Linked DNA regions of Stratiformator vulcanicus. The protein of the gene in region 1 binds, or shares a complex with, the protein of each later gene. Links are inferred from orthologs where the notes say so. Each region holds a gene or a part of one and is shown on either strand. Other genes may lie near its edges. The genes, in order: rpsO and rpsT.

Region 1 (11,089 bases):
TGTCTCGCAGCAAGTTGGCCGTAAATCATGAGATCGCCGATGCCGACACGATCATTGACGGCAGTGAAGAACTCGCGCTGATCGGCCTCGTCAGCGGCGGTTAATTGAGTTGCGTGACAACCTCATAAGAGTGAGATCGGATGTATGTCGGAAAGAGCGTCGGAACTTCAAATTAAACTCACGCCCGGCCCGATTGAATGTCACGACCCGTTACGGATTGCCGGAGCGGGGGCGGTTCTCACGTTCGAAGGCATCGTCCGCCCGCATGAAGGAGAGCGGGAAATTGATGGTCTGCTCTACGAAGTCTATGAGCCGATGACCTCTCGCGAATTAAGACGCCTCGCCGAAGAATTAATGGCGACCCATGACATCATCGGCTGCTTTGTCGAACACAGCGTGGGGTTCGTGCCGCACGGGGAGTGCTCGTTCCTGCTGCAAGCGGCCGCAGCCCATCGCCCTAATGCGTTGGCTTTCATCGCAGTCTTTATCGATCGGATGAAGCAGCACGTTCCAATTTGGAAAGTACCGCAATATCGGGGAACGGAAACCGAGTAAACTCTCGGAACATTATTCGCGCGATCATCCGTCTTTGACATCACCGCGAAGCGTTTCGATCGCGTGGGGCAAAATATCGATCACCCCGCCGAGCGTCTCCGTCGCTCCCCGCTCGGAGCCGGGCAACGTAATAATTAAGGTCCCTTTGCGCGTCCCCGCGATGCCGCGTGACAGATACGTCTTCGGCGTGATTGATGCGCACCGCGCTCGCGCCAGTTCCATTAATCCGGCGTGCTCTCGCTCAATGACGGCGGCGGCCGCTTCCGGCGTTACGTCGCGGGGGGCGAGACCTGTCCCGCCGGTCGAGAGGATCAAATCGACCGCCGCTTCGTCATCGCAAAGATCAATCAGCGACCGCTCAATCTGCGCTGCGTCGTCTGGGACGCATCCGGTCCAGACGACCTCCCCGGCGAGTTCACGTCGCACCATCTCGCCCAGCGCCGGGCCGGAGGTGTCAGTCCGTTCGCCGCGGGCGCAGCGATCCGAAACCGTCAGGATGGCCGCACGAATCGGCGGTTGAATTTCTGAATCGTGCTCCGTCGCTTTGCTCTTATCACCCGTGTCGTCGGATACTTCTGCGTGCTCGAAGTCACTCGCAAAGTGATGAGTCCCTGACCGGCCGCCCGACTTTTCAACGACCCGGATGCGTTCAAGCGACATTTCCCGGTCGATGGCTTTTCCCATGTCAATGATCGTCAAACCCGCCACGGACACGGCCGTCAGCGCTTCCATTTCGACACCGGTTTTCGCGGTCGTTGAGACCTCGGCGCGGATGAATAACTGGTCAGCCGCAAATCGAAAGTCGATGCGGACATCCTCCAAAGGGAGTTGGTGGCACAGTGGAACGAGATCAAAGGTTTTTTTGGCCGCACCGATGCCGGCCAACCTCGCCGTCTCGATGACCGGTCCTTTCGGCATCCGATTTTCCGAGAACGCGATGAGCGTTTCCGGCGCGGCCCGGACAATCCCTTCGGCAATCGCGCGGCGGGCCGTGACGGGCTTGTCGCCCACGTCCACCATGTTGACCCCGCTCGAGGCATCGACATGAGTCAGTTTTTGTTCGTTCATGGGTCGTTCCGCGGCACCGTCGTTTCGACTCTCTCACCTCATCGAACCAGAGCATAGCTCTGCGAACGTGGCCGCCATACTGATCGCCCGAGCTTGAATCGGACATCGCGAAGTGCCCGCGGGTTGAATCTCTCACGGGGCCAGTTACCCTCTACGAGATTCGCCTCCGCCGCGCCAAACGGTACGGGGAGCCGTCTCCCCCTGACGCCGAACCGACGACCCTCGTCCGCGAGTGCTTCGCTCAGGACCGAGGGTCATTTTCTATGTTTTGACTGCTGTCGAGAGACTTGCGCCGCTATGCCCAAACGAGACGACCTCCACAAAATTCTGATCATCGGGTCCGGGCCGATCGTCATCGGGCAGGCATGTGAGTTCGACTACTCCGGGGTTCAGGCGTGTAAAGCGCTGAAAGAAGAGGGTTACGAGGTCGTGCTGGTCAACAGCAACCCGGCGACCATCATGACCGACCCCAACACGGCCGATCGAACCTACATCGAGCCGATCACTTGGGAGTACGTCGCCGAGATTCTGAAGAAAGAACGCCCCGACGCCGTGCTGCCTACGTTAGGGGGACAAACGGGACTCAACACGGCGATGGACCTCGCCCGGCGGGGAATTCTCGACCAGCTCGGGATCGAACTGATCGGCGCCCGCGAAGAAGTCATCAAGAAGGCCGAGGAACGCGAACTCTTCAAGCAAGCGATGGTCAAGATCGGCCTCGACGTGCCGCGCTCGGCTACGGTCCACGATATGGACGAAGCCCGGTCGGCGGTCCGCGAGGTGGGGCTGCCGGTGATCATCCGCGCGAGTTTCACGCTCGGCGGGGCGGGGGGCGGCATCGCCTACAACCGCGAAGAATTCGAGGAGATGGTCCGCCGCGGGCTGAAGCTTTCTCCGGTGAGCGAAGTGCTGCTCGAAGAGTCGATCCTCGGCTGGAAAGAGTACGAGATGGAGGTGATGCGCGATTGCAAAGACAATTGCGTCATCATTTGTGCGATCGAGAACCTCGACCCGATGGGCGTCCACACCGGCGACTCCATCACCGTCGCCCCGGCTCAGACGCTGACCGACAAAGAATATCAGCGGATGCGGGATGCGACCTTCGCCTGCATGCGCGAGATCGGCGTCGAGACCGGCGGCTCCAACGTGCAGTTCGCGATCGATCCCGACAGCGGTCGGATGGTGATCATCGAGATGAACCCGCGTGTCTCGCGGAGTTCGGCCCTCGCCTCGAAAGCGACCGGTTTTCCAATCGCCAAGATCGCCGCCAAGCTCGCCGTGGGGTATCGGCTCGATGAGATTCCCAACGACATCACCCGCGAGACGCTCGCCTGCTTCGAGCCGACGATCGATTACGTCGTCACAAAAATCCCCCGCTGGACCTTCGAGAAATTCGCCGAGGCGGACCCCACGCTGACGGTGCAGATGAAATCGGTCGGCGAAACGATGGCGATCGGCCGAACCTTTAAAGAGTCGTTGCAGAAGGCGCTGCGGGGCTTGGAGACCGGCCACTTCGGCCTCGGCGGCGGCAAGAAAGACCTCTGGGGCACGGCGAAGCAACCGCTGCCGGAAGAGATTAAGAGAAAACTGTCGGTGCCGAACTGCGATCGCATCTTCTATATCCGCTATGCGATGAAGGGCGGCATGACGGTTGAAGAGATTCATGAATTAACCGACATCGATCCGTGGTTCCTCGACAATCTCGAACAGATCGTGCAGATCGAGGACGAGATTCGCAGCATCGGTCGGTTGGAGGACGCCACACCCGAGTTAATCCGAAAAGCAAAGCGGGCCGGTTTCTCCGACATGCAACTCGCCCTGTGGTGGGGCTCGACCGAGCTTGAGGTTCGGCGCAACCGCCGAGAACAACACGGCATCGAAGCAACCTTTAAACAGGTCGATACCTGTGCGGCCGAATTCGAAGCATTTACGCCTTATTACTATTCAACCTATGAAAGCGAAGACGAAACGCCACCGCGAAAGTCGGCCGAGGAGGGAAGGTCGAAGATGGAAGGGGGCGACCCCGACGTCGCCGCATCGGCATTGCATCCGTCGGTTTCGAACCGCGTTCTAAAGCGTGAAGAGATTCCGGGCGTGACGCTCAACTCTCGACTCTCGACACTCGAACGCGAAGCGCAGCCTCGCATCATGATTCTCGGTGGCGGTCCGAACCGGATCGGCCAGGGAATTGAGTTCGACTACTGCTGCTGTCAGGCCTCATTCGCACTTCGCGAACTCGGCGTCGAAAGCATCATGGTCAACTCCAATCCGGAGACGGTCTCGACCGACTATGACACGTCCGACCTTCTATTCTTCGAACCATTAACTCTCGAAGACGTTCTTAATATCTGCGACCGGCTCGATCCGGACGGGGTGATCGTCCAATTCGGCGGGCAGACGCCGTTAAATCTGGCGCGCGGACTTGAGCAGGCCGGGATTAATATCATCGGCACATCGCCCGAAATGATCGACGCGGCCGAAGACCGGGAACGGTTCCAACAGATGCTGTATCGGGTCGGTTTAAAGCAGCCGCCGAACGGCACCGCTACCAATACCGAAGGCGCTCGCAGCGCCGCAGAGCGAATCGGCTTTCCCGTCCTCGTGCGGCCCAGCTATGTTCTGGGAGGCCGGGCGATGGAGATCTGCTACTCGGAAGAAGAGATTGCCCGCTATATGGACGAAGCGGTCGACGCGTCGCCTGATCGTCCCGTCTTAATTGATAAATTTCTGGAAGACGCGATCGAAGTCGACGTCGATGCGGTTTGCGACGGCGAAACGACGGTCGTCGGCGGGGTGATGGAGCATATCGAAGAAGCCGGCGTTCACTCGGGCGACTCCGCCTGTGCCCTGCCGCCGCATTCATTGACTCAGTCGGTCATCGATGAAATTAAGGTCGCGACCCGAAAGATGGCTGAGGAACTGCAGGTCCGCGGATTAATGAATGTGCAGTTCGCGGTAAAAAAAGGCGAGAGGCCAGAGTCGAGTGGCGAGAGTCAGTTCGAAGTCTTCGTTTTGGAAGTGAACCCCCGGGCCTCGCGGACGGTGCCGTTCGTGAGCAAAGCGACGGCGCGGCCCTTTGCGAAAGTTGCGGCGAAGGTGATGGCAGGGGTGTCGCTCGCCGAACAGAACATCGACGGCGAGATCATCCCCCCTTATTACTCGGTCAAAGAAGCGGTCTTCCCGTTCCAGCGGTTCAGCGGCGTCGACATCATCCTCGGCCCGGAGATGCGTTCCACCGGTGAAGTCATGGGAATCGACGAATCGTTCCCGATGGCCTACGCCAAGAGCCAGATCGGGGCGGGGACGTCGCTGCCGACCGAGGGCACGGTCTTCATCAGTATGGCGAAGAACCACAAGCAGGCAATGATCGAACCGGCCCGTCGGCTGCGGCAACTCGGTCTTAAGATCATCTCGACCGCCGGCACCGCGGCGTTACTTCGCGAAAACGGCATCGAGGTCGAAACCGTTAAGAAGGTTCAGGAAGGCCGGCCGAACCTGCTCGACTTCATGGCCAACGGCGACGTGCAATTCGTCTTTAATACGCCGTCGGGCCGCGGCAGCCGCACGGACGAAGGCCGTATCCGTTCCGCCGCGGTTGCCTACGGCGTCCCCTGCGTCACGACCATCCCCGGCTGCATCGCGGTTGTCGACGCTTTAGAAGCCCTGCACGCCGACCCCCAACCCCGGGTCAAACCGATCCAGGAATGGGCGGAAATGCTGCCGTCTTAAATATGCTTTCGACAAGCCGCACTTCCTGAGAAGTGCGGATCGAACGCAGTGACGTGCCGCATCGGCTTGTTGGAGGCTCGACCCGCGTTCGATCCGCGGTTCACAGGAACCGCGGCTTGTGATCGTAATTTGACTTCCGGTGCCTGGAGCGTGCCGCCCCCGCAGGGCAAGGCTCGCTCTGTTCTTACACAGACCACAATCCGGCTCCCCTACCGGCTGTCGCCGACGCGACCAGTGCAAGAACGAAGCGAGTTCCCAGATACGGGGGCGAGACGCACCCCGGCACCCAAATTCGACGGAGCCGCGCAACCATCTTCCCAAGGGTAGAGGAACACACGGTGCGCACCGCCTCTGTTCGCCCCGCCGGTGGGTGCAGTCACTTGGCTGCAGCTTCCCATGCGGCGGATGTTGCCGCGGCAAGACTGCCGGGCGCGCGTCCGATTTTTTTTAGAGCTGTCGGCTATCGGCTGTCAGCGATCAGTAAGACACGGGTAGCCCGGCCTTTCATGGCCGGGTGCCGACAGGCACAAGATGCCGCTCGAAAACATTAAGAAAGAATTGGAGGCCGACACCGAAAGGAAATTAATAAATCCCGAGTGGCACGGACACCGTCCGTGCGGCGCAGCCGCAAGAGCATTCAGCTACCGACCACAACTAAAATTTGATGCCTGATCAGCAGGGAAATCTAAACGTGAGTGCTCTAGTCGCTTCGCGACCCGGACGATGTCCGGGCCACACTTGAATTGGGTAGGCGTTGATCCAATCTCCGAGTGGCACGGACACCGTCCGTGCGGCGCAGCCGCCAGAGCATGCAGCTGCCGACCACAATTAACATTGGACGCCGGACTGGCAGGGAGATCTCAACCTGAGTGCTCTTGTCGCTTCGCGACCCGGCCACAATTGGCCTGGCTACCCCTGTTGCATTGCCGGTCCGGCTGATGACTGCGTCTTAATCGCTTGTCGGTAACCACACGCGAAATCGAGTCCCTTTGCCCGGTTCGCTTTCGCACTCGATCGTGCCGCCGTGGGCGGCGACGATGCGGGCGACGGTCGGCAGGCCCAGCCCGCTGCCTTCGGGTTTGGTAGAAACGAACGGTTCGAACATCCGGTCGCGGGTCGCCTCGTCGATGCCGGGGCCGTTGTCGATCACGAATAATTCGATGCCATCCATGCCGAGCCGCGTGATGAGTTCCAACGTTCCCCCATCCGGCATCGCCTGAGAGGCGTTTAAAGCCAGATTCAGGAGCATCTGATTAATCAACGTCGGGTCGACTTCAACCGACGGCAGCGACTGGTCGAGGTGAGGCCGAAGATCAAGACCGGCCCGCTCGGCCCGCGGACGAAAGTATTCGACGAAGTCGCCCACCACCGAGCTGAGATCGCCCGGCTGCAATTGCGGCTGCCCGGCATGGGCGAAGTCGAGAAACGCCTTCAGAATATGATCGAGCTGACCACACTCGCCGCGAATTTTCTTAACCCGTTCCAGCAGCCGATGGTCACGCGAGTCGCCCGGCGGGCTCAGTTCTTCGGCGAGAATCTCGAGGTGCAGGCCCATTGTCGAGAGGGGATTTCGCAACTCATGGGCGAAACCTCCGGCGAGCGCCGCGATCTCGTGATAGCGAGATCGCAGCTCCTCGGTCGCGTCGACGGTCTTCTGCTCGGCAGCCACGGTATGCCCTCAAAACTCGGTCCGATCTTAATAACGAAATTAAGATCGACTTCGGATGAAGCGAGGCGCTTCCGTGCGAATCGGGAGGAATTATTCCTCCTCGTCGTCTCCGCCGTCGCCGTCCGACTCTTCTTCCATCACGGCCTTGCGAGACAGCTTCACGCGGTTTTGCTCATCGACCGCGATGACTTTGACACGCAGTTTATCGCCGACTTTGCAGATGTCGGTGACGTTCTTCACGAACCCGTCGGAGAGTTCGCTGATGTGACACAGCCCGTCTTTGCCCGGAGCGATTTCGACGAAGGCTCCGAAGTCTTTAATGCTGCTGACGGTGCCTTCGTAGATGCGGCCGACCTTAATTTCTTCGGTGAGGGCTTCAACACGGGCGAGGGCCGCCTCGGCTGCTTCGCCGTTGTTGGCGGCGATCGTGACAGTGCCGTCATCTTCAACGTCGAGCGTTGCGCCCGACTCTTCCTGAATGGCGCGAATGGTCTTGCCACCCGGGCCGATGAGCAGGCCGATCTTTTCGGGGTCGATCTTAATTTGCAGCAGCCGCGGGGCGAAGGAGGAGATTTCGCCGCGGGGCCGGCGAATCGCCGAGAGCATCACGCGAAGCAATTCGATGCGGGCCTTGCGGGCCTGCACGAGCGTGTCTTTGATGATCTGCTCGGAGATGCCGTCGATCTTAAGATCGAGCTGAATCCCGGTGATGCCCTTTTGCGTACCGGCGACCTTGAAGTCCATGTCGCCGAAGTGGTCTTCATCCCCCATGATGTCGGTCAGGAGGGTGTACTTGTCGTTCGACTCTTTCACGATTCCGATCGAGATACCCGCGACCGGCTGCAGAATCGGCACGCCGGCATCCATCAAACCGAGCGTGGCGGCACAGACGCTCGCCATCGAGCTGGAGCCGTTCGATTCGGTGATGTCAGAGATGCAGCGGATCGTGTAGGGAAATTTCTCGGCCTTCGGGATGACCGGAAAAACGCTGCGTTCGGCAAGAACGCCGTGCCCGATTTCCCGACGCCCCGGCCCACGGATAGGGCGAACTTCACCGACCGAATAGGACGGGAAGTAATAGTGCAGCATGAACCGCTCAGCCGATTCGCCGAACAAGCCATCGACGCGTTGTTGATCGCGTGAGGTGCCCAGCGTGACGGTCATCATCGATTGCGTTTCGCCGCGGGTGAACAGCGCCGACCCGTGCACGCGGGGCAGAAGGCTGACGCGACTGTCGACGGCGCGGAGGTCGTCCGGCGATCGGCCATCGAGACGTTTGCCTTCGAGCAACAGGTCACGCACGACCTTGGCTTCGAGCTTGTAGAAGGCTTCTTTGAACTGCGCCTTGGTGTTGCCGTCCGAGGTCTCTTCGGCATCTTCCGGGAAGAGTTCCGAAACGAGACCGTCTTTGATTTCCGAGACTTTGTCGGCCCGCTCCTGCTTGTTGCCGGAGGTCTTCGCCTCTTTCACCTTGTCGTACGCTTTCTCCTGCAGCGTACTGGTGAAAGGATTCTCAGGCGGCCCTTCGAACTTCGTCGGCTCAATTCCGACAGCCTTCATCAGGTCGAACTGCAATTCGCACAGTTCGACGCACGATTCGTGGGCGAACATGATCGCCTCGGCCATCTCCGCTTCGGGAAGCTGGTTGGCAAAGCCCTCGATCATCAAGACCGATTCTTTGCTGCCTGCGACGGTGAGATCGAGGTCGCTGCCCATCATCTCTTCGTGCGTCGGGAAGAGCACGAGTTCGCCGTCGACCCGTCCGACACGAACCGAGGAAATCGGCCCGCCGAACGGCACTTCTTCGGCAATCATCAAAGCGGTGCTGGCCCCGGTCGCACACAGCGGCGACGGGTCGTTCTCGCCATCCGACGAGAGCACGTTGGCCTGAACTTGAATCTCGTCTTTGTAACCTTTGGGGAACAGCGGACGCAGCGGCCGGTCGGTGACGCGGGCGGTCAGAATTTCTCGCGTGGTCGGGCGACCTTCGCGCTTCAGAAACCCACCAGCGAACTTACCTGCGGCAGCGAGACGCTCGCGATAATCGACCTGCAGGGGGAAGAAATCGATGCCCGGCCGCGGCGGGCCGTGCTGGGCGGCGACAAACAGGACGGTGTCGCCGAATTGAACGAGGACGGCACCACTGGCCTGCTTGGCGATCTCGCCGGTGGTCAGTTTGAAGGTGCGGCCGCCGATTTCACGTTCGACGGAGACGGGCTGCGGAAACGGGCTTTGATCACTCACGAATTTACTTTCTTCGCCGACAAACGCCGCCTCACCCCCGGGCAACACATTCTTCCGGGGTCACAATCAAAAGGCGGCGGGGGACAATGACAACCGACACGATCGCGATGCGCCGAGCGCATCGCGAACACAACAAAAAATCGACGCTCGCCCCAATGCCAGGCTCAAAGCCACTAGCGACGGAGCGAAAGGCTGTCGATCAGCGACCGGTACGTTTCCGGCGCGGTCCGGTGAAGATAATTGAGCAAGCGACGCCGGCGGCTGACCAATTGGAGCAAACCACGTCGGCTCGAATGGTCCTTCTGATGGGTCCGCAAATGTTCCGTCAGCGCCTTAATTCGGTGCGAAAGCACAGCGACCTGCACCTCAGACGAGCCCGTGTCGGACTCGCTCTGCCGGTACTCTCCGATCACTTCTTGTTTCTTTTCTCTGGTGATCGACATGCAAACCCTCTGAATTCGGCCGAACCCCGGCCACAACTTTTCCCAATTGTCTTCGCGTCAAGGCGGTACTGTAGCAACCACGACGTAAGATGCAACGCAACGGGGAGAACAGACGCTGGAGAGCGGGGGAGTCGGGGGAATTGGCGGCCCGGCAATGAATCGGCCGGGTGCCGACAGGCACAAGATGCTGCTCGAGCCGATTCCAAACAAAATCAGCCGTTCCCCTTACTCGGAAGGTTTTCGAACGGCATCTTGTCGCTGCGCGACCCGGCGGGCCACCCGTTTCGGACTTACCCGGCACCGATCAGGGGCGACAGGTCTTCGCCATCGATCTGCAAGCTGACGATTTTTGCGGAAGGTTCGGCTTGCTTCACCGCTGTGATCGCGATTTGCACCGCTTGTCCGAACGAAGTCGCCTCGACCGTACATCCGATTTCCGGTCGACTGTTCCTGATTCCAGGCGTCAGATCAAAGTCGCTCGATTCATACAAACGATCCGCAAAGTTGTCGGACATCACGTCGAATCCATCGACAATCAGGTCAAATGTGTAGGTATTCATTACACGCCCCCGACTCTCTCGCTCTCCCACCTCCCATCACGCCTCGCGCACAATCACGCGATTCCCTTCCACGCCGACGACCTCGACTTCGGCATCCGCGTCGATGTAGCCGCCGTCGCTGACCACGTCGACGTAGTCGCCTTCGATCAGGGCCTTTCCGCTTGGCCGCAGCGTCGTGGCGGCTTTGCCGGTGCGACCGATCAGCGACATCAGACTATCGGGGCCGACCGTGAGGCTCGGGTCGAGTCGCGGCTCGTTGACGTCGGCTAGTTCGGCACCGGGCGGAGCCAGAATCATAGCGCGGAACAGCGGGATGTGCGGCAGGAACCGACTCGTGACCATTCCTATGAGAATCGTCGTGGCGAGCGCCGCCCCGAGCCAGCCGACGTTGTTTGCCATTTGATTGAAGTCGGAGCCCGGTTCGATGTTGCCGAATGTCTGCGTCGCCATGACCAGCGATCCGAGAATGAGCAGTCCCCCCGACACCCCGAACACACCGAACCCGGGGATCACGAAAAATTCCATCGCCAGACACGCGATGCCGAGGCCGAACAGCACGACCTCCAACCAATCAGCCGTCCCTCCAAGGAACCGCGCCCAGAAGAACAGCGAGAAACACAGTGCCGACAGAATGCCCAGCAGCCCCGTTAGAAAGTGGAGCTCCAGATAAATGAGAATGATTCCAAGCCCGACCAACACCGCCATGGCGAAGTCGGTATTCAGAATAAAGACGAGCGTATCGAGCCAAGTCCGCTCCAACGCCCGCAACGGCATGTCGGGCGGCAGACCGAGCCGCAGCCGCAATTCATCCTGATCGGCGA
Region 2 (11,080 bases), 2.1 Mb from region 1 along the record:
ACGATGTCGGAGACTCCTTCCCGGACGACCTCGGTATCGATGGATTTAAGACGATTGTTGAAGCGCAATCTTTGGCACCGGCGCTGTTGGAAAAATACTTGGAATCGGCTGAAGAAGCGCTCGCCTACGCGATTGTCGATGAGCCGGAGCCGGACCAATTTAAGTACCGCTATTTCCCACTCCACCGCGGCCATACGGGAAAACCTGATACGATTCCAGACTCGCCGCTGCATGTGAAAGAGTATTTTCTTAAAATTCGAAAGAAGAAAACGCCCCCGAAAGGAAGCGAGCCGCCCGAAGATGTCAGGCTGCTGAGTGTGGGCTACCGTCAAGCGGGTCCTCCGAAGAAGGCCGGCGGCTGGTCTATGGTTCAAGAAGGCAAAGGGCCGGGCAACCTGTTCTTTGTCTCCCCGCCTTCGGACGACGGAACGAACCGGGTGAAGGCCCCCTTCACCAACGAATTGCAATACGGTCGTTATCGAATTCGCGTGAAAGCTCAAGCCCTGGCAGTGGATGGGAAAGGCAACGACCTGCCCAAAGACAAGATGCTCGACGGCGTGGCCCTCGCGTTTGTCCACACCGGCGAAGTCGCGCATCAAGTACCAATTCCACTCGATGCTCAACCGCAATGGTATGAGTATGAGTTTCCGGCAACTTTCAAGAAGCCGAGCATTGGGGTGGGAGCGATTTCTCGAGCGATCGGAAGGAAGTGGAATTCTCCGACCGTCGCGCCCAGCGTGATGATCACGGAGGTTGAAGTCGAAGGACCACTTTACGATCAATGGCCGCCGATCAGCCATCGCGCCATTTTCGGCCAGAACGACAACACTCCGGCCGACGTCGTACTGCGAGATTTTGCCTCGCGTGCGTTCCGTCGACCGGCGACTTCAGAGGAAGTCACGACCTACGTTAATCTCTACCAGTCTCAAAAAGATCTCGGGCTGAGTGAGAAAGAAGCGTTAACTGCCGCTTTGCAGGCAATTCTCATTTCCCCCAAGTTCTTATTTCTTGTTGAAGAGTCCCGACCCGACAAGTCACTGGACAACTACGAGCTCGCGTCGCGGCTCTCTTACTTCTTGTGGAGTACGATGCCGGATGACGAGCTGATTGCAGCCGCCGATCGGGGCGAATTAACGTCGAGTAATGGTCTGAGAACTCAGGTCGATCGAATGCTGGCCGATCCGAGGTCAGAAGCCCTCGTGGAGAATTTTGCCGCTCAGTGGCTCGGTTATCACCGTCTTCAGGATTTGACTCCCGATCCGAAACTCTTCCCCGAGTGGGATAAAAAACTACCGGTTTCGATGAAGCAGGAATTGCAGTACTTGGTTCGTCACGTCATTGAAAATAATGAGCCGGTAACGACCTTCCTGACTGCAGACTTCGCCTTCATTGATCAACGATTGGCAATTCATTACGGAATTGACGGCGTTGAAGGTCAGGAGTTCCGAAAGGTCAGCCTCGATAAGGTTCCCGAGCGCGGCGGACTGGCGACCACAGCGGCGGTACTTGCCTTGGGGTCGAACCCGACACGGACGTCCCCAATTAAACGGGGCGTATTCATCGTCGAAAAGCTCTTCAATCGACCACCGCCGAATCCACCGGCCAACGTGCCGCCGCTCGACGAGGAGGCCGTGACAAAGGACCCGACGAGTGTTCGCGAGCAACTTGCCGCCCACAGCACGAACCCGACGTGTGCGGCCTGTCATCGCAAAATCGATTACTGGGGCCTGCCTTTAGAATCGTTTGACGCGCTTGGCAAGAAGCGCGATGCGGGTAATCTCGATCTAACGGCGGACCTCCCCGACGGTCGAGTCATCGACGGGCCAAACGGCATCCGCAGCGAACTTCAAAGGCGCGAACGAGACTTCGTACAAGGTCTTGCCGAGAAATTGATGATGTACGGGATCGGACGCACGCTGTCGCTCAATGATCGCACTCGGATCGAAGATATCGTCAATGCGGCGGCAGCGGACGAATACCGCTTCGGAACCATCGTCAAAGAAATCGTGACATCCGAATCGTTCACGAAGCATTAGAAGCGATTTTAACACCAGCCAGAGGCGCAAGCCGATGGTCGATCAACCAGCGATTTTCCCGACGGCTGGCGCCTCGGGCTTGTACGCTGGGTGATTTTAAACCGCTTCTAGACGACGTTGAGTCGGAGTTCGACCGAGTTTGATCGGGTGCTCTACGGAAGCGCTCGTATTGTTCGAACATTAAGTTGAAGTCGAATCGGTCGCTGCCCGTTGCCGCAGGGCGGTGGCGAACTCAACGCAGTGCAGCCGCGGCATCGAGAAATTCTCCTCGCAAGTCAGCGCTATCGACCGGCATGCTCTTACGCTGCATGAGCAAGATATAGATTCGGCCTCGTTGCGGATCGACGGTTCCGTGGGTGCCCAGTGCGCCGCCGTGACCGTACGAACCGACGGAAAGCGATCGCGTGACTCCCTGCGGCTCGCGGATGACGCACCAGCCCAGTCCCCAACCGCAACCGGGGGTGAAACCGGTTGTGATCTCGCCGGTCCTCAGCGACGTCATCAGTGCCACCGATTTCTCCGACAGATACCGGCGGCCGTCCCACTCGCCGCCGTTTAAGATCATTGCATAGAAGCGATGCAAGTCCGCAGCCGAGCAAACGAGCCCGGCCGAAGGGTTGGCCGCGCGATTCGGCTCTTCTTTCCAAATCCAATACTCCGCCGGCTCCAGTTCGCCGGACGCGTTTCGACCATATAACTCGGCCATCCGGTCACGCTGCGCTTGGGTCGGAAAAAACGTGGCATCTTTCATTTGCAGCGGAACGAAAAGGCGATCCTTAAGAAAATTTTCGAACGGCTGCTCCGCGACTATCTCAACGATCCGACCCGCGACGGTAATTCCGGGACTGTAATTCCATTTGGTGCCGGGCTCGAACAGCAGCGGCCGCTGCGCAATCACTTGAGCAGTCTTCTCCAAGGTTTCTTCCGTCCGCTGATCTCCCCCTAGCCCGGAGGTGTGCGTTAGAAGGTGGCGGACCGTCATGACGTTGTCGGGCGTTGATCCATCTTTGAGCCGCATCTTCCCGAATTCCGGAATGTAGTCGGAGACTGGATCGTCGAGCGAAAGCCGACCTTCGTCGACGAGCATCATGACGGCCGTCGATGCGATCGGCTTCGTCATTGAGGCGATCGCGAATAAAGCGTCTGTCGCCAGCGGCTCTTCCGCACTAATTCCGGCTCGACCGGCCGAAGAGAGGTGGATCACGTCGGCGCCGTCGGCGACGAGAGCGACCATCCCAACGGCTTCGCCTTCTGCGATGGCATCACTCAATACGGCTTCGATCGAAGCTTCGGCTTCCGTTCTGACCGCAGAGCCTGAGTCCGCGACTGAGATCGCCGCGATACTGACCGAGGCGACGCAGGCCGTCAGAGCAATTCTGATTCGATGATGCATTAGAGTTCTCGTTGGGACGAATGAATGCGGCAGGGTTCGCTCCGAGCTGCCAATTTCTTTGATGATCATCGAATGGCTGCGGCCCCCGCAATCAAGCACTCGGGAATTAGGAGGAAATCGAGCCCGGTTGACCTGAATTGACCCCAAGTTCGATTTCAGTCGCTCTTCGAGCAGTGAAACCAGCCATTTGTCTTCGACATTCGGTCGATCCACACGTTGGCATCCCGGCTCGGAGGCAGAGACTGAAAAAAATTGAATTTTCGAGGATCAGAATGGCCCGCGCAACATAGCAGCAACTTCTTAGGAGGAGCCCTCAATATCCGATGGAAAACGGGACGAAAACGCCGTTGTGATCGCAAGCATTTTCGCGAGAAGTCAAATTTTCCGTGGGGAGTTCGAAAGGTTGCTTGACATGGAAAATCGTGTCCGCTATCGAGTGCGTCTCTGATCGCAGACACATGCAAGAACGTGAGTTGCGTCAAATGAAATCAAACGGTTGAAATGCCCGTTCGAATCGTTTCTGCGACTTGTTTTATGGAATTGACTGCCCCGAACGAGAGGATCGCAGCTGTGAGTATGGCCATTGCAACGCGCGATGTAATTAGCCGTCCGTACCAGACCGACATGCTGACTGGTACGATTGCGGTCGAAGACGAGGTCGATATGCTCCGATCATCGCCCTTTCTGACATCGCCCTATCTGATCGACGATGAAGACGATTTCGACTCGTTCGACGACGACGATGATGATGAGGACGACGACCTCGACGAGGAATTCGAGGACGATGAGGACGACGAATTCGACGACGACGAAGACGATTTCGACGACGATGAAGACGAAGAATTCGAAGACGATCTCGACGACGACCTCGATGACGATGACGACGATGATGATTTCGACGACGACTTCGACGACTGACGCCGACGCCCGGAATCAGTATTGCCCCAGCGGTAACTCCTGATTCGGCGACGACTACGGCGTTCACAGTTACTGCCGACAGGTGCTATTCGCAGGTTGATTCAATGGACGGTCTCCGTCAGCAGATCGAGGAGGCCGTTGGCTTTCTTCGCAAGTCGTACTCAGAGACGCCCCGCATCGGGATGATTCTCGGAACCGGGCTCGGTGATCTCGCAGAGCAGATCGAGACGGTCGCCGAAGTGCCGTATGCGGACATCCCTCACTTCCCGACCTCGACGGTCGAGTCACACCGCGGCCAACTGGCCTGTGGGACGCTCGGCGGGGTCCCGGTCGTCGCGATGGAGGGCCGGTTCCATTACTACGAAGGCTACTCGCTCAGCGAAGTCACCTTTCCGGTTCGCGTCATGCAGGCGCTCGGCGCCGAGATATTGATCGTCACCAATGCCGCCGGCGGGATGAATCCGCTCTACGAACTCGCCGACATCGTGCTCGTCGAGGATCACATCAACCTGATGCCCGACAACCCGCTTCGTGGCGTCAACGACGACAGCCTCGGGCCGCGGTTCCCCGATATGAGCGAGCCGTATGATTACGAACTGCTTTCCAAAGCAGTCACGACGGCCCGCCGGACCGGGACCCCCTTTCAAAAAGGGGTCTTCGTCGCCGTGCCCGGCCCGAATCTCGAAACGCGGGCCGAATATCGAATGCTGCGGAATATGGGGGCGGATCTCGTCGGGATGTCGACCGTCCCCGAAGTGATCGTCGCCGCCCATGCCGGTATGAAAGTGTTGACCTGCTCGGTTATTACCGACATCTGCCTGCCCGATGCCTTGGAGCCGGTGGCGATCGAGAAGATCCTCGAAGTCGCCGCGGAGGGCGGCCAACGGCTGTCACACCTGCTCGCCGAACTGATCCCCACACTCTGATCTCATCGAGGCACTTGGTGCCTGTGCGGCCGAAGACGGCACTCTCGCCGCGTCCGGCGTGAGAGTCACAAGATCAGCGAAATCGGGTTCGCTGACCCGCCACAGGCTGGAAGCGGTGCCGCAACCACACTACACTAATTGGCTCACCCTCAAGAGGGTGCGTACGTTTTGATCGTCACCTGATATTCGATTTCGAAACTAATGCCGAATTCCACCAGCGCTAAACAGGCCCTTCGCAAGAGCAAGAAACGCCGCATCGCCAACCGAGCGAAGCGCTCGGCCCTGCGGTCGACGCTGAAGAAGGCCCGCGCCGCGGCTGAAACCGGCCAGGCGAGCGAAGAGATCAGCGCCGCCTACAAGTCACTCGACAAAGCGGCCGCGAAGAACCTGATCCACAAGAACACAGCCGCCCGGCTAAAGAGCCGACTCGTCGCCGCCGCAAAGAAAGCCGCCGCAGGCGAGTAAGTGCTGCAATGTGATTCGCAATTGCCCAAAGCCCACGGGTCCCACCCCGTGGGTCTTTTCATGCGCTCACCTCAAATCGATCAGCGCAAAAAAATGGCGCGGCCCGAGAGCCACGCCATTCTTGTTCTCTGAGATCAGCAAGACTGATCCACTCCTAGAACTCACTCGCGTCAAGCGGGGTCTGACCGTAGAGCGATCCACCGCTGGAAAGCAGCTTGAGGTAGACTTCGCGACCAATCGTGTTCGAGAGATTCGACGCACGACCATCGACGAATGCGACATTGCAGGTACCGCTATGGTTGGACGACGGTCGCGGTACTCGAATCACATCAGTTCCCGACGCATCGGCTGAACGGTTCGGAAGATCGATGTCACGCGCGGTGTAAGAGCCGGAGGTCACGTTATTGGGGAATCCCTCGGCACTGACATCAACTGCCGCGCCAAACACCAATTCAATCGCCGGTCCCATGAGCCAGTCTGCCCGTGAGTCGTCATTTTCCGTCAGCAAGAGCGTCTGACTGATACCATCGCCGAGACCAATCGAGTCAAGATTCTGACGAACGCGGCCCGATGGTGAAATCGGTTCGAAATGGGACGCTCCCGACCGAATAGAGACCTGAGCATCCGGGGTTCCGGTAATTCCCCACACATAGGACTCACCATCCGGCCGGTGCTGGGCCATGTTGCCGTGTGCATCGCTCACCGGCCAATTTGAATCGGCAGCCATAGCGCCATCGAAATTGATGTATCCGATGTTCATCACATAGCTGGACCCACGGTCTTGATTAAAGTTGTTCAAGTCCTCAGGGCAGGCAAAGACTTTGACGAAGACATCCAAATTATCTGCGTAAAGAGCCGTGACATCTGCATCTGCCGGCTCGACATCAGTGTCAGCGCTGAACAGATCAAAATCACTAACTTCCGCAGAAGTGGGAGTAGTCAAACTAGCTGCCGTCGCCCCGGTACCAGCCCCACCCGCCGCTTCGTTCGCAGCGATCTGTCGATCCAAGCCTGGCTCATCCAACGCCGTGAGGACTTGGCGACACCAAGAAGCATCGACCGAGCCGCCTGCACCGGTTTGTGAAAAATCAGTGGCGACCGCATACGGAATCTTCCCACCATTGGTCGAGGTCACGTTTGCGACGGCCAAGGCGAGGTTCTTCACGTTGTTCAAACACTCCAGTCGGCGAGCGGCCCGGCGGGCGCTTTGGACCGCGGGTGCGATCAGTGACACGAGCACGGCGATGATCGAAATCACCACCAGTAGCTCAATCAGCGTAAATCCCTTGCGGGCCTGTCTTTGACGGAAGTTGCGCATCGGCATTCCTTTCGGTGTAGTTGATACCCGTGGTGACATGCAGCTTGGTTCCCTGAGGACGGCCCGCCCAAAGGTTGGAACCTGAACGTACAAAATGACTGCTGTGTCGAATGGATGCCCGCCCCTCGGAACACCCAGTTATTCTCAGATACGTAGATTCTAACCGATCTCAACACGATTTGGGAGAATCTGCTGAAAATCGGTCAATCCGAACAATTCCCAACCCGCCTCTCCCACAAGCCGAGGCTCCTGTGAGCCGCTCGGGTGCCGGGGGCGTGTCGCCCCCGCAGTGTACGGTCGGCGATCCCCTTGAACAGCGACCATTTCAACAGTGACCACTTCAACGGGGACAAGCCACGAGAACCCATTCCCCCTCTAAACCGCTTTCGATCCGCACTTCTCAGGAAGTACGGCTTGTCTCTCACCTCTCACCTCTAAACACTCACCTCTATTGCCGCTCGGGTGCCGGGGGCGTGTCGCCCCCGTAGTGTGCGGCTTGCTCACCTGTTGCACGATATCCACACGGGTCCTCCAGCGACAAGTTTTCGATGCCTTTGCAAGCGGAGAAATTGGCTCACACGGGTGACCCGGCCGACATGTCGGCCGGGTCGCGCAGCGACAAGATGCCGTTCGAAAAACTATCGAACCGTGGAAACGACTCACTCCATTGTAAGTTTCCCGAACAGCATCGTGTGCCTGTCGGCACCCGGCCGAATATCGGCCGGGCTACCCGATGATTATTGAATATGGCTTGTTATTCTTCGTGTTTTGAGTTCAGAGCCTCATTTGCTGTGATTCGAGATCGAAAGAAAAATCGGACGCGCCCGACGGTTTGCCGCGGCAACTTCCGCCGCGTGAACGGCAGCAAAGTGCTGCGATCACCGGCGGGGTGATAAGAGGTGGTGCACCAGTCCTCTAACCTATTGATTCGGGTTGCGCCATGTGCCGAGGGCGTGTCGATCCCGTTGGCTAGATTTGGCTCATGCCTTGCATCGCGACCATTGCGAAGCTCGAAATCCTGTCGGGAAACTCGTCGGTGCAAGAAGCTCACGAACACCCAGATGCGGGGGCGACACGCACCCCGGCACCCCTTATGAAGTCATATTCGCGACGACTTCCCCACAAGCCGAGGCTCCTGAGAGCCGCGGGCCGAACGCACGTTGCGAGTGGAATGGTCTATATAGCGTTTCCCCGTGTTCGATCCGCACTTCTCAGGAAGTACGGCTTGTCTCTCACCTCTCACCGCTAAACACTCACCTCTATTGCCGCTCGGGTGCCGGGGGCGTGTCGCCCCCGTAGTGTGCGGTCGGTGATCTCCTTGAACAGCGACCATTTCAACAGTGACCACTTCAACTACGAAACCTGTCGGATCAGCCGATTGTGCAAGATATCAGCAGGCGCCCTGATGCGGGGGCGACACGCACACCGGCACCCCTTATGAAGTCATATTCGCGACGACTTCCCCACAAGCCGAGGCTCCTGAGAGCCGCGGGCCGAACGCACGTTGCGAGTGGAATGGTCTATATAGCGTTTCCCCGTGTTCGATCCGCACTTCTCAGGAAGTGCGGCTTGTTGACTCTCACCTCTCACCGCTAAACACTCACCTCTATTGCAGCGTCTTGCGATGCAGCACCAGATTCCGCCAGTTGAACTCCGGATTGCCGTCGCTGTCGCGGGCGAAGCTGAACGTTGCGTTGCCGCCTGCCGCCAGGTTCGGATCGAGCGGCAAATCAGACTCCTCCAGCGATTCGAGAGCCAGGGTGCGATCGATCACGAACACCGCCCGATTCCCCGGCGAGGTCGGCAGCTTCCCGCCGATCTGTACCACATTCGGGGTTGATGGGTTCGTATCATGGTCGCGGCTGACCGCCTCGAAGAAATCGACTTTGATGAAGACCACGAACGCGTTGCTCCGCGTCGTCGCATTCTGCAGCACCTTGCCGAGCAGTCGGTAGCGGGTGGAGAAATCCAAGTCGTCGATGCCGTCGGTGTTGTGATCGAATTCATGATCGTGCTCGTCGGCATCGCCCAGTTCGAACAGCCCCCGAGGAAGCACTCCGTTAAAGTCATCGCCCGGCAGCCGGCGCAATAGCGTCTGCCCAAGGCTCGCCGCATAGTCGATCCCCGAGCCGTCGTACTTCAGCGGATCAGCAAACCCGCGGAAGGGACCGGCGTAGTCGGCACCCACGGTTCGCGATGGCAAACCGGGTAAGTACAGGGACCCGGAGACCGGGTCGAGCCCGTCACGAGCTGAAATCAGACTGTTCCACCAATCGCGGGCATTCGTCGTGCCATCAAAAGTTTCACCAGAAGTCGAACGCAGACCGACGACCGAGCCGTAGTTATAAAGCCCGGCCACGTCCGTATCATCCAGAATACCGCCGAGCACATGCGGATGGCGGAGCGTGTTGACGTTGATCTTTCCGAACTGCCGGAACCGCTCACGCGATCCGGCCGACCCGCTGAAGGCCGCGGTGCCGATCGGTTCGACGAACCACGGATAGTCGGAATCGTAGTTCCCGTACGACGACGGAATCTCGAGGAACTGCAGCATCCGGAACCACAGGTTGGTCTGCAGCGATTCCCCCGACCCGACCCGTCCGTCCGAGGTGATCGAATTGACCCCAAAACTCGTCTGGCCGTCCGGATACAGGAACCGCGCCGCCGCGATGTGGCGACGGTCAATCACGTTGTTATCGGAGAGCTGAACGGTCAACTCCGCCGGCCCGTATAACGGCACCTGCAACAGGTCAGCCAACGTCGACATCGGCCGATCGTAGTGCGGCTGCCAGACGGTGTACTTATTCGGAGCCCGATCGTTCGCCAGGTTGAAGTCGTGCGAGTTGACGTCGGTCCCGGTCGGGAAGTTGGCATCGCTCGGTGCGCCACGCTTCAGTGCCCGGCTGCGATTCGTGCTGGTCACGTCCTGTAATTTACTCGCCAGACTTTCGGGCGTCGCCGGCGGTGAGTTGGGGTAAGACGCGTACATCCCGGTATCGAGATTGTCGTCACCGTACAGCAATGCCAGTGCGTCGACGTCGACCTCCATCTCGTCGACCACAATCCACGGGTTGTCGTAGTTGGTCGCGTCGTCGGCGATGTCGGCCGCGACTGTCGGAACGTTCCGGACCGGATTGGCCCGGCGACGCAGAACGAATTTCACCGAAGTCCCGGAATCGAGCGTGTCGAGGTCGGGAGCGACGAACCGGATGAAATTCACGCCGCGAGCTTCGGCCGAGCCCGTAAATGCGTTTCCGACCTCCGGCGTCTCCAGATAGGTCTCCGACGTGTTTGAATCCTGATTAATTTCGTAGAGCGTGCCGTCAACCAATAGATCGAGGTCGAGCGGGCTATTGTAAGGAACGAATGAGTTGGTCGGATTCGTCCCACCGAACGACAGATCGTCGAAGTCGGTCACGCCAGCTTTAAGCTGCGTGAAGTCGACGAACATCCGGCTGTCGGCCGTACCGGTCGTCGCGGCATTATTAAGCTCGGCCGCATCATCGGGCGAGACCCGCTCGATTCTGTTGGAACTGGAGTCGGTCGCCCCGATCGTATAGAGCCGATTGTTCGACCCGAGCACGCTACCATCGGTGAGTGTTGTGTAAGTCTCTTCGGCACCGACCTCGCTGGTGACGGTCACGATCTGCCAGTCGCCGTTGAGGTCGAGATCACCGGCGGCGGTCCCCGGCCCGCAAAGCTGCAGCTCCAGATAAGCAAACCAGTGCGGTTCTTTCTCGAACCACGACGTCATCGGGTGGTCTTTATCGGAACCGGAATCATTGATCTTCCGCGTGGCGACGACCATCGCTTCATTCAGATTTAATTCCTGAGCCTCAACCCCGTAGACGACTTCGCGGTCGGTGTCGGCGTTGTCGACATAGCCGTTGTCGTTAAGGGTGTAGCCGTTCGACAGATCGGTGTCGTATACGAAGACGGTCGAGATATTATCGGAATCGGCTGCGTCGACCATATTGACGGCAAACTGCGCCATCTCCCGGAGGCGTTCATTAATCGTGGTACT

What was found.
Region 2: rpsO (region 1) and rpsT share a complex: the UniProt entries of both Bacillus subtilis proteins name them as parts of the 30S ribosomal subunit. The link is inferred for Stratiformator vulcanicus from one-to-one orthologs.

The regions. Positions count from the first base shown.
Region 1 is NZ_CP036268.1:273,499-284,587, reverse strand. Bases 8,074-10,825 are described here. They hold rpsO (30S ribosomal protein S15), read right to left. Parts: upstream 9,709-10,825; coding sequence 9,439-9,708; downstream 8,074-9,438. Other genes in these bases: Pan189_RS01060 (NfeD family protein), read right to left, coding at 10,305-10,825; Pan189_RS01065 (hypothetical protein), read right to left, coding at 9,999-10,268; pnp (polyribonucleotide nucleotidyltransferase), read right to left, coding at 8,074-9,265. In the rest of the region: Pan189_RS01100 (MoaD/ThiS family protein), read left to right, coding at 1-104; Pan189_RS01095 (molybdopterin synthase catalytic subunit), read left to right, coding at 145-555; moaCB (bifunctional molybdenum cofactor biosynthesis protein MoaC/MoaB), read right to left, coding at 580-1,623; carB (carbamoyl-phosphate synthase large subunit), read left to right, coding at 1,921-5,352; Pan189_RS01080 (two-component system sensor histidine kinase NtrB), read right to left, coding at 6,302-7,021; more of pnp, read right to left, coding at 7,112-8,073; more of Pan189_RS01060, read right to left, coding at 10,826-11,089. UniProt on the Bacillus subtilis protein: One of the primary rRNA binding proteins, it binds directly to 16S rRNA where it helps nucleate assembly of the platform of the 30S subunit by binding and bridging several RNA helices of the 16S rRNA.
Region 2 is NZ_CP036268.1:2,357,472-2,368,551, reverse strand. Bases 4,364-7,106 are described here. They hold rpsT (30S ribosomal protein S20), read left to right. Parts: upstream 4,364-5,474; coding sequence 5,475-5,738; downstream 5,739-7,106. Other genes in these bases: Pan189_RS09290 (DUF1559 family PulG-like putative transporter), read right to left, coding at 5,893-7,056; Pan189_RS09300 (purine-nucleoside phosphorylase), read left to right, coding at 4,452-5,273. Outside these bases: Pan189_RS09315 (DUF1592 domain-containing protein), read left to right, coding at 1-2,036; Pan189_RS09310 (serine hydrolase domain-containing protein), read right to left, coding at 2,269-3,429; Pan189_RS21325 (hypothetical protein), read left to right, coding at 4,006-4,347; Pan189_RS09285 (hypothetical protein), read right to left, coding at 8,663-11,080. UniProt on the Bacillus subtilis protein: Binds directly to 16S ribosomal RNA.